Regions from separate parts of the Mesorhizobium sp. M2A.F.Ca.ET.042.01.1.1 genome, predicted to be linked through region 3. Evidence: predicted binding sites of a transcription regulator. Region 3 holds the regulator's gene; each other region holds the start of a gene.
The links. The regulator PhoB, encoded in region 3, activates phosphate uptake and scavenging genes when phosphate is short. The targets are predictions, from matches to a motif close to TGTCATNNANCTGTCAT.
Positions count from the first base shown of each region.

Region 1: a site for PhoB is predicted at 1,350-1,366, ahead of EOA23_RS08175 (acetoacetate decarboxylase). Genes of this name have one in related genera too.
Region 2: a site for PhoB is predicted at 1,084-1,100, ahead of EOA23_RS18670 (acid phosphatase). Genes of this name have one in related genera too.
Region 4: a site for PhoB is predicted at 816-832, ahead of ppk2 (polyphosphate kinase 2). Genes of this name have one in related genera too.

Region 1 is NZ_RZRX01000036.1:9,898-12,099, forward strand. Features, by position in the region: gene EOA23_RS08170 (patatin-like phospholipase family protein) at 1-502, opposite strand, end outside; gene EOA23_RS08175 (acetoacetate decarboxylase) at 495-1,283, opposite strand; gene EOA23_RS08180 (3-hydroxybutyrate dehydrogenase) at 1,510-2,202, shown strand, end outside.
Region 2 is NZ_RZRX01000117.1:13,873-16,074, reverse strand. Features, by position in the region: gene EOA23_RS18670 (acid phosphatase) at 1-949, opposite strand, end outside; gene EOA23_RS18665 (cytochrome-c peroxidase) at 1,147-2,202, shown strand, end outside.
Region 3 is NZ_RZRX01000054.1:5,351-7,552, forward strand. Features, by position in the region: gene EOA23_RS10810 (ROK family protein) at 1-316, shown strand, start outside; gene phoB (phosphate regulon transcriptional regulator PhoB) at 613-1,302, opposite strand; gene phoU (phosphate signaling complex protein PhoU) at 1,320-2,027, opposite strand; gene pstB (phosphate ABC transporter ATP-binding protein PstB) at 2,048-2,202, opposite strand, start outside.
Region 4 is NZ_RZRX01000029.1:16,784-18,985, reverse strand. Features, by position in the region: gene EOA23_RS06910 (aldo/keto reductase) at 1-665, opposite strand, end outside; gene ppk2 (polyphosphate kinase 2) at 933-1,853, shown strand; gene EOA23_RS06900 (dihydrofolate reductase family protein) at 2,060-2,202, opposite strand, start outside.

The sequences.
Region 1 (2,202 bases), on a different contig from region 3:
GCTTCCTGCCGTCGTTCAGCACGTCGAAATCGATCAGGCTTTCCAGCGTGTCCTTGAGCTCGGCGGTGTCGTAGAAACTGGTGGCGCCGTCTGCTCCGGCCAGCTGGAACCAGGGATTCGGGCTGCGCGGCTTGAAGAAGCCGGGCTGGCCCATGGCCATGGTCATGAATGACGAGGTCTGGTTGCGGATATCGCGATAGATGTCGCCTTCCGGCGTATAGGCCCAAATCTTGCGGCCCGAGACGGTCTGCCAGAACTGCTCCAGCCGCTGCAGGCGTCGGCTCGGCTCGTTGCCGGCGATGATCGAGGCATTGATGGCGCCGATCGAGACGCCGGACAGCCATGTCGGCTCGCAGCCGGCGTCGGCTAGCGCCTGATAGACGCCGGCCTGATAGGCGCCGAGCGCGCCGCCGCCCTGGAAGACCAGGGCGATGCGGTCGTATTGCGCGGTGATTTCAGCGATGGTGGCGGCGGCCGCCTTGTTGCGGTTACGCTCAAGCACCGGCTTTCTCCAACGCCTTCGCCCCGGCAGCCGATCGGCCGTGGTCGGCGAGATAATCATGCACGACTTCGCCGAGGCCGAGCGTCAGGTCGGCGGTGAAGTGAACGGCCGAGACGATGTCGAGCACCGGCAGCTTGGCTACGTCGGCCATGACATGGGGGCGCAGGTCGAGCGCGGCGGGCGCCGTCCAGGCCTCCTTCAGCGTGACGTCGGTCAGATAATAGCGGACCAGCTCGCAGATGCGCGGGCTGCCGTCGACATGCGGGATGATCTTGATCAGGAAATTGGGCGCGGCGAGCGAGGCCAGCACCTGGTCGTGGTCAGCCTCGCGGTGCTTGTAGCCCATGGTGCCGGTGGCGCACAGAACGCTGCCATAATGCAGCGTGCCGACCACCACCTCGCCCTCATGCACGATCTTGGGGCTGGCGAGCTTCTTGGGGAAGCCCCAGAGCTCCCGGCCGCCGGCGATCGGCGCGTCGTCGTCGAGATACATGGAATGCACATAGCCGCCATGCTGGCCCTTGTAGCGCACCGGGATGACCTGGCCGGTCTCGGTGTAATCGCCGAAGCCGGTCGAATCCGGCATGCGGATGAACTCGTATTTGACCAGCGGCTCGTCAATCTCGAGCGGCGCGGGCACGACCGCCTCCAACGCCTCACGCGTGGTGCGGTAGGTGATGATGATGTATTCGCGGTCGAAGAAACGGTAGGGGCCGGGCGGGAAGGAAGGGTTGGTGAGCGGCATCGCGTAGGCGCGCTTCACGACATCGTCGATTTCCAAGCTATTCACCCATCGGTTCAGGAACGACACGCGCTGGACGCGCGGCAGGATATGTTGCATGGCACCATGACAGTGCCATGTCAGCCGCATCGAGCGCCAGCTTGGCGGGCATCGGACAGCATCACAACATTGTAATCGCTACGACATATGGTCATGGCATTGTCATGCTGCGGCGCACAAACTATGTGCCCTTATAGTTCCCTTCCCTCCTGTCGCGAGATCTCCCATGGGTTCCCTGTCTTCGAAGAATGCGCTCGTCACCGGCTCGACCAGCGGCATCGGCCTGGCAATCGCCCGGGCTTTCGCCGCCGAGGGCGCCAACGTCACCATCAACGGCCTGGGCGATGCCGCGGCGATCGAGCAGGAGCGCGCCGGCATCGAGAAGGATTTCGGCGTCAAGTGCCGCTACTCGGGCGCCAACATGATGGATGGCGCCGCGGTCAGCGCCATGATCCACGAGGCCGAGGAGGCGTTCGGCAGCCTCGACATCCTGGTCAACAATGCCGGCATCCAGCATGTCGCGCCGATCGAGGAATTTCCCGACGACAAGTGGGAGGCCATCATCCGCATCAATCTGCTTGCCGCCTTCTACGCCATCAAGGCGGCGGTGCCGGGCATGAAGAGCCGCAAATGGGGCCGCATCATCAACACGGCCTCGGCGCATGCGCTGGTCGCCTCGCCGTTCAAGTCGGCCTATGTCTCGGCCAAGCACGGCATTGCCGGCCTGACCAAGACGGTGGCGCTGGAAGTGGCGCAGGACGGCATCACCGTCAATGCGATCGCGCCCGGCTATGTCTGGACGCCGCTGGTCGAGAAGCAGATCCCCGACACGATGAAGGCGCGCGGCATGACCGAGGAACAGGTCAAGCACGATGTGCTGCTGGCAGCGCAGCCGACCAAGGAATTCGTCACGGTCGAG
Region 2 (2,202 bases), on a different contig from region 3:
CGAGCGCCGCCTGCCATGCGCCAGAGTACCAGGCCCAGGAAATGCCCTTCAGCGACAGGAGATCGCCGATGGTGATCTCATGCTGCGGCGGCAGCGTAGTGGGCGCAGCCGGGTCGGCGAGCGCCTTGTCGCCGCCCTCGGCCGGCTTGTTGGCGCTCGGCTGGTAAGGCGGCTGCATGGTGTTGACGGCATAAAAGTCCGGGGTGATGGCGCCGTCATTGGCGAATTTCGGCACACCGCCAAGCGCCGAGGCCGGCGAATTGTCGGCCGGCTTCAGCGTCACGCCATCCGGCTCGACGATGGCGATCTGGCCCTTCACCGGGCTGGTATCGGCATTCGGGTAGTAGGGCGCGCAGGCACAGGCGAGCATGAAGTGGTTGAGGAAGGAGCCGCCGAAGGCGCCCTGGAAGAAGTTATCCGCCAGAACGTACTTCTTGGCGATCGCCCACATCGGCAGATTGGAGCCATCGTAATGGCCCATCACCAGCGAGCCGGAATCGGCCCAGGCGACGAACTTGTCGTTCCGGCCGCCGTCGATCTGCATCTGCTCCTGGTAGAAGCGGTGCCAGAGATCATGCGTGACGACGTTGGTGCCCTCGTTGAAGCCCTTGGGATCGTCGATGGCGAATGTCGCGTTGGCGAGATGCGCGCTCTGTGCCTCCGTCCCCGCCGGCGTGACGCCCTTGCCGGTCAGCCCGCCCCAGGCCGGCGGCAATTCGGAAAGCGGCGTGCCGTCACGGTCGAGCTGGCGCGCCTGGCCGGGCGACACATTCGCCAGGCCGTTGGCACCGGGGAAGCCGCCATAGAGGTTATCGAAGCTGCGGTTCTCGGCGTAGATGACCACGACGGTGTCGATCTTGTCGTAGCCGGGAGGAGCCGCTTGGGCAGCAGCGGAGAGCGATGCCAGCGCCGTGGTGGCGAGGCAAAAGGTGAGAAGAGACCGGGTCATGGAAGGATGCCTCGTTGCTGGGGAATGGCTGGAGGACGGCAATGCAGGAACGCAGCTGCCCAGCTACTTCGACGGCTTGTCACCTTTGTGACAGTTCCGCCCCCGTCAAACACGGTTTCGTGAGCGGCAAAACCGGTCATCAATCCGTTGCACTCGATCCTTACGTCGCGAGGGAAACTTGGCGAAAGAAATCAAGGATGTCGCCGAAGACGATGGGATTGAGGAATCACGCAATCGCCCTTGTGGCGGCTTCGATCGTCGGCTTCACCGCGCCTGCCAACGCCGCGGAGCCGTCGGGAGTCCATCCCGGCCCGATGTCGCGCCGGGAAGCTTATGCCCGCGCCGACGCGCTGACGGCGCTCGGACGGCAGATGTTCTTCGACCCTTCGCTGTCTGCTTCCGGCAAGCAGGGCTGCTCGTCCTGCCACGATCCCAACCACGCTTTCGGACCGGCCTCGGCCTCGCCGGTCGAGATGGGCGGAGCCAGGCTCGACCAGCCCGGCGTTCGCGCCGTGCCGTCGCTGCGCTATTTGCAGGCGGCGCCAGCCTTCACGGAGCATTTCTATGACTCCGAGGATGAAGGCGACGAGAGCGTCGACAACGGCCCGACCGGCGGCCTGACCTGGGATGGCCGCGCCGACCACGGCAGGGACCAGGCGAGAATCCCGCTGCTGTCGCCCTTCGAGATGGGCAATAAGGACGAGGCTGAGGTCGCCGCCAGCCTGCGCAAGGCGCCCTATGCCGACGCCTTCCAGGCCGCCTTCGGCGCCGATGTCTTCGACCATCCGCAGGACGCTTTTGATGCCGCGGTGGAAGCGCTCGGCACCTTCGGGCAGAGCAGCGCCGACTTCTATCCCTATTCCAGCCGCTACGACGCCTTCCTCGCCGGCAAGGCGCAGCTCTCGGCGCAGGAGTTGCGCGGACGCATGCTGTTCGAGGACGAGACGAAGGGCAATTGCGCGAGCTGCCATTTGAGCGAGCCCGCCAATGACGGCGAGCCGCCGCAGTTCACCGATTATGGCCTGATCGCGATTGCCGTGCCGCGCAATCCGGCGATCCCCGCCAATGCCGATCCTGATTATTTCGACCTCGGCCTGTGCGGCCCGCTGCGCACCGACTTCAAGGGCCGTGCCGAATATTGCGGCCTGTTCAAGACGCCGACGCTGCGCAACGTGGCCTTGCGCAAAAGCTTCTTCCACAATGGCTATTTCCACACGCTGCGCGACGCGGTCGCCTTCTACGCCAGCCGCGAC
Region 3 (2,202 bases):
GGAAGCCTATCGTCGGGCCGGCGAAGCGCTGGGCTTCGGTCTTGGCAGCCTGTTCGCCCTCATCGACCCGGCGCCGGTCGCCATGGTCGGCGTCAGCGCGGCCGCCTTCGACCTGATCGAGCCGGCGCTGAGGGAGGCGATCGCCCAGACCGCCGGCGGCCAGCACTCGAGCTCGATCTCCTTCGACAGCGAACCCAACGAGCTGCCGCTGATCCGCGAAGGCTGCGCCATGCGCGCGCTGACCTTCGTCGACCAGGAGATTTTCGCGCCGGGGGTCCAGACGAGGTCCGGCGCCGCGGGGAAGAACGTCGCCTAAGCGGGTTTCTGATTCGCCGGAGATAAGCGAAGGCCTTTGGGCTTCGTCATTCCAGGGCGGAGCGACGCGAAGCGGAGCGTAGACCCTGGAATCCATGCCGTTACCTGGATCGTAGGGCGCAGCGGCGCAGAATTCTGGACCGTCGCGACGCGTCGAAGTCACGGAATGGATCCTCGGGTCTGCGCTGCGTCGCTGCGCTCCTTGCTCCGCCCGTGGATGACGAAGCACGAGCGTCTCGGCTACTCACCAGCGCATGCGATCCGGTAGTGGACGCATCAATTCCACGAACGGTGAACCTAATCCTCGCGGATCGCATACCCCGCCCCGCGGATGGTGCGGATGACGTCGGGCATGCGGCCGTTGTTGACGGCCTTGCGCAGGCGGCCGACATGCACATCCACCGTGCGCTCGTCGATATAGATCGTCTCGCCCCAGACATTGTCGAGCAGCTGGCTGCGCGAGAACACGCGGCCGGGATGCCGCATCATGAACTCGAGCAGGCGGAACTCGGTCGGGCCCAGCCTGATCTCGCTCTTCTTGCGGTAGACGCGGTGCGATTCGCGGTCGAGCACGATGTCGCCGACCTTGAGCACGCTGGACAGCACCTCCGGCTTGGCGCGGCGCAGCAGCGCCTTGACGCGCGCCATGAACTCCGGCGTCGAGAACGGCTTGACCAGATAGTCGTCGGCGCCGGTGGACAAACCTCGAACCCGATCGCTTTCTTCACCGCGCGCGGTCAGCATGATGATCGGCAGCCGCTCGGTCTCGGGCCGCATCCTGAGACGCCGGCAAAGCTCGATGCCGGAAACCGCCGGCACCATCCAGTCGAGCACGAGCAGGTCGGGAACATTTTCCTGAAGGCGGATTTCGGCCTCGTCGCCGCGGGTCACCACTTCCACCTGGTAACCCTCGGATTCGAGATTGTAGCGGAGCAGCACCCCCAGCGGCTCCTCGTCCTCCACCACCATGATGCGTGGCGCGATCATCGGGGTAACCTTTTCCGTCAGGCGGCCGGCGCCGACATTGCCGTCTCGTCCTGCTTGGGACGGTTGGCGGGCAATTGCGTGCCGGTCAGCACATAATAGGCGTTCTCGGCGATGTTGGTCACGTGGTCGCCGATGCGCTCAAGGTTCTTGGCGCAGAACAGAAGATGCGTGCAAGCGGTGATGTTGCGCGGGTCCTCCATCATGTAGGTCAACAGCTCGCGGAAGACGGAGGTGTATTTGACGTCGATGCGTTCGTCGTCGTTGCGAAGCTTGGCCAGCGCCGTGGCATCGCCCACCGTATATTCCTGGATCACGCCCTGGACCTGGATCAGCACCAGTTGCGCCATGGAATCGATCGAATGCGTGAGGTCGCGAGGGGCGGTGCTGACACCGACCGACCCGACGCGCTTGGCGATGTTCTTGGCGAGATCGCCGATGCGTTCGAGGTCGCCCGCCATGCGGATCGAGCCGACCACGTGGCGAAGATCGTCCGCCATCGGCTGGCGCTTGGCGATCAGCGTGATGGCGCGGTCGTCAAGCTCGCGCTGACGCGCGTCCATGATGGCATCGTCGGAGACGACGCGCTGCGCCAGCGCATTGTCGCTTTCGAGCAGGGCCCTGGTCGAGCCGCCGACCATGGAGCCGGCGAGATCGCCCATGTCGTTGATGAGCCGGCTGATCTGCCTCAGATCCTCGTCGAAGGAGGCGACGGTATGTTCGGCCATGATGTTGTCCTCGTATGAGCTCAGCCGAAGCGGCCGGTGATGTAGTCCTGGGTGCGCTTCTCGCGGGGCGAGGTGAAGATCTTCTCGGTCCGGTCGAACTCCACCAGCTCGCCCAGATACATGAACGCCGTCTGCCGCGACACGCGCGCCGCCTGCTGCATGTTGTGGGTGACGA
Region 4 (2,202 bases), on a different contig from region 3:
CCGGATAGCAGGCCGCCCGCCAGCGGACTCCAGACCAGCACGCCGACGCCCTGGTCGGCCGAGATCGGCAGCAATTCATATTCGGCCTCGCGCGCTTCCAGCGTGTAATGGATCTGCTGGGTGACGAACCGGGCCTGATGGCGACTGTCGCTGACGGCAAGAGCCTTCATCACCTGCCAGCCCGACCAGTTGGAGCAGCCGATGTAACGGATCTTGCCCTGGTTGACCAAAGTGTCGAGCGCCGCGATCGTCTCCTCGACCGGGGTGAGCCCGTCCCACTGGTGAACGAAATAGACGTCGATGACGTCGGTCCTGAGCCGCTTCAGGCTCTTTTCGCATTCGCGGATCAGATGGTGGCGCGACAGGCCCTCGTCATTCGGACCTGTGCCGATGCGCATGCGCGCCTTGGACGCGATCAGCACGTCGTTCTTGCGCTTGCCGCCAAGCGCCTCGCCGATGATCTCCTCCGACAGGCCGTTCGAATAGACGTTTGCCGTGTCGATGAGGTTGATGCCGGCATCGATGCAGGTGTCGATGATGCGCCTGCCTTCCGAAAGATCGGAGTTGCCGACGGCGGCGAACGGGCCCGTGCCGCCGAAGGTCATGGTGCCGAGGGTCAATGTCGAAACCTTCAGGCCGGAACGGCCAAGGGTGCGGTATTCCATGTCGGGTCCTCGCGATTTTGTTTTGGAGAGGCGCCGTGGCGGGCGCGGGAAAGAGGCGATGGGTTTTGTAGGACAATTCCAGCCGCTTGTCGCCCCGCTATCGATACGGGCCGATCACATATCGTCTATCATGCCCGGCTGTGGTCGCCTTGCAATAAAACCGTCATTGCGCCTCTGTATCTCAGTCGGCTTACGGAGTGGCGTGTCCGGGGCGGAGCCGCGGCGCATTCCGAAGCGATGATGGCTGACAGGCGACGGAGCTGCGCGATGAATGAAGTAAAATCGAATTCCGGGGCGAAGGACTGGCTGGAAGCCGAGCTCGAGGACACGCTCGACGAAGACTATGAGCTGGAGATTTCCGAACCGGCGCTCTCGCTCGAGATCGCCAAGATCTACAAGAAGTCGCATCCGCCTTCCATCGAGCGGATGACCTACTTTCGCGAGCTGCTGAGGCTCCAGTCCGAACTGATCAAGCTGCAGTCCTGGGTCGCCTACCATAAGAAGAAGCTGGTGGTGATCTTCGAGGGCCGCGATTCCGCCGGCAAGGGGGGCGTCATCAAGCGCATCACGCAGCGGCTCAACCCCCGCATCGCCCGCGTGGTGGCATTGCCGGCGCCGACCGAACGCGAAAAGTCGCAATGGTATTTCCAGCGCTACGTGCCGCATCTCCCCGCGGGCGGCGAGATCGTGCTGTTCGACCGCTCCTGGTACAACCGCTCCGGCGTCGAGCGGGTGATGGGGTTTGCCAACGCGGATCAGGTCGAGGAGTTCTTCCGCGACGTGCCGGAATTCGAGCGCATGCTGGTCCGCTCCGGCATCACGCTGGTGAAATACTGGTTCTCGATCACCGACGAGGAACAGCAGATGCGCTTCCTGATGCGCATCCACGACCCGATGAAGCAGTGGAAGCTGTCGCCGATGGACCTGCAGTCGCGCGTGCGCTGGGAGCAGTACACCAAGGCCAAGGAAGAGACCTTCGCCCGCACCAACATCAAGGAAGCGCCCTGGTTCATCGTCGAGGGCAACGACAAGAAACGCGCGCGGCTGAACTGCATCGATCATCTGCTGCAGCAGGTGCCGTATGAGGAGGTTCCGCACGAGGAGATCACGCTGCCGGAGCGCGTCTTCAACCCCTCCTACGAGCGCCAGGTGCTGCCGCGCGAGCTTTACGTGCCGGAGAAGTATTGAGGCGCTTTCCTTCTCCCCGTTCCACGGGGAGAAGGTGCCCGAAGGGCGGATGAGGGGCAGCGACGGCTTCGGTGATTGACCTTCAATTCGCAGCGTGGGCCCAAAGACCATGGATAGCTTATCGCCAATTTCCGACCGGCAGCGCTGCCCCTCATTGCCCTGCCGGGCATTTCTCCCCGTATAGTGACGGGGAGAAAGAGCTGTAATTACACCCGCCCGATCATCACATGCGTCGCATCGGCGGTCGCCACCTGCCCGGTGCAACGGTATCCCAGCTTCAGCATGTCGAGTCCGGCGAACAAATGCTCGCCCGAGCCGAGCAGGAGCGGCGAGACTGCCAGATGCATCT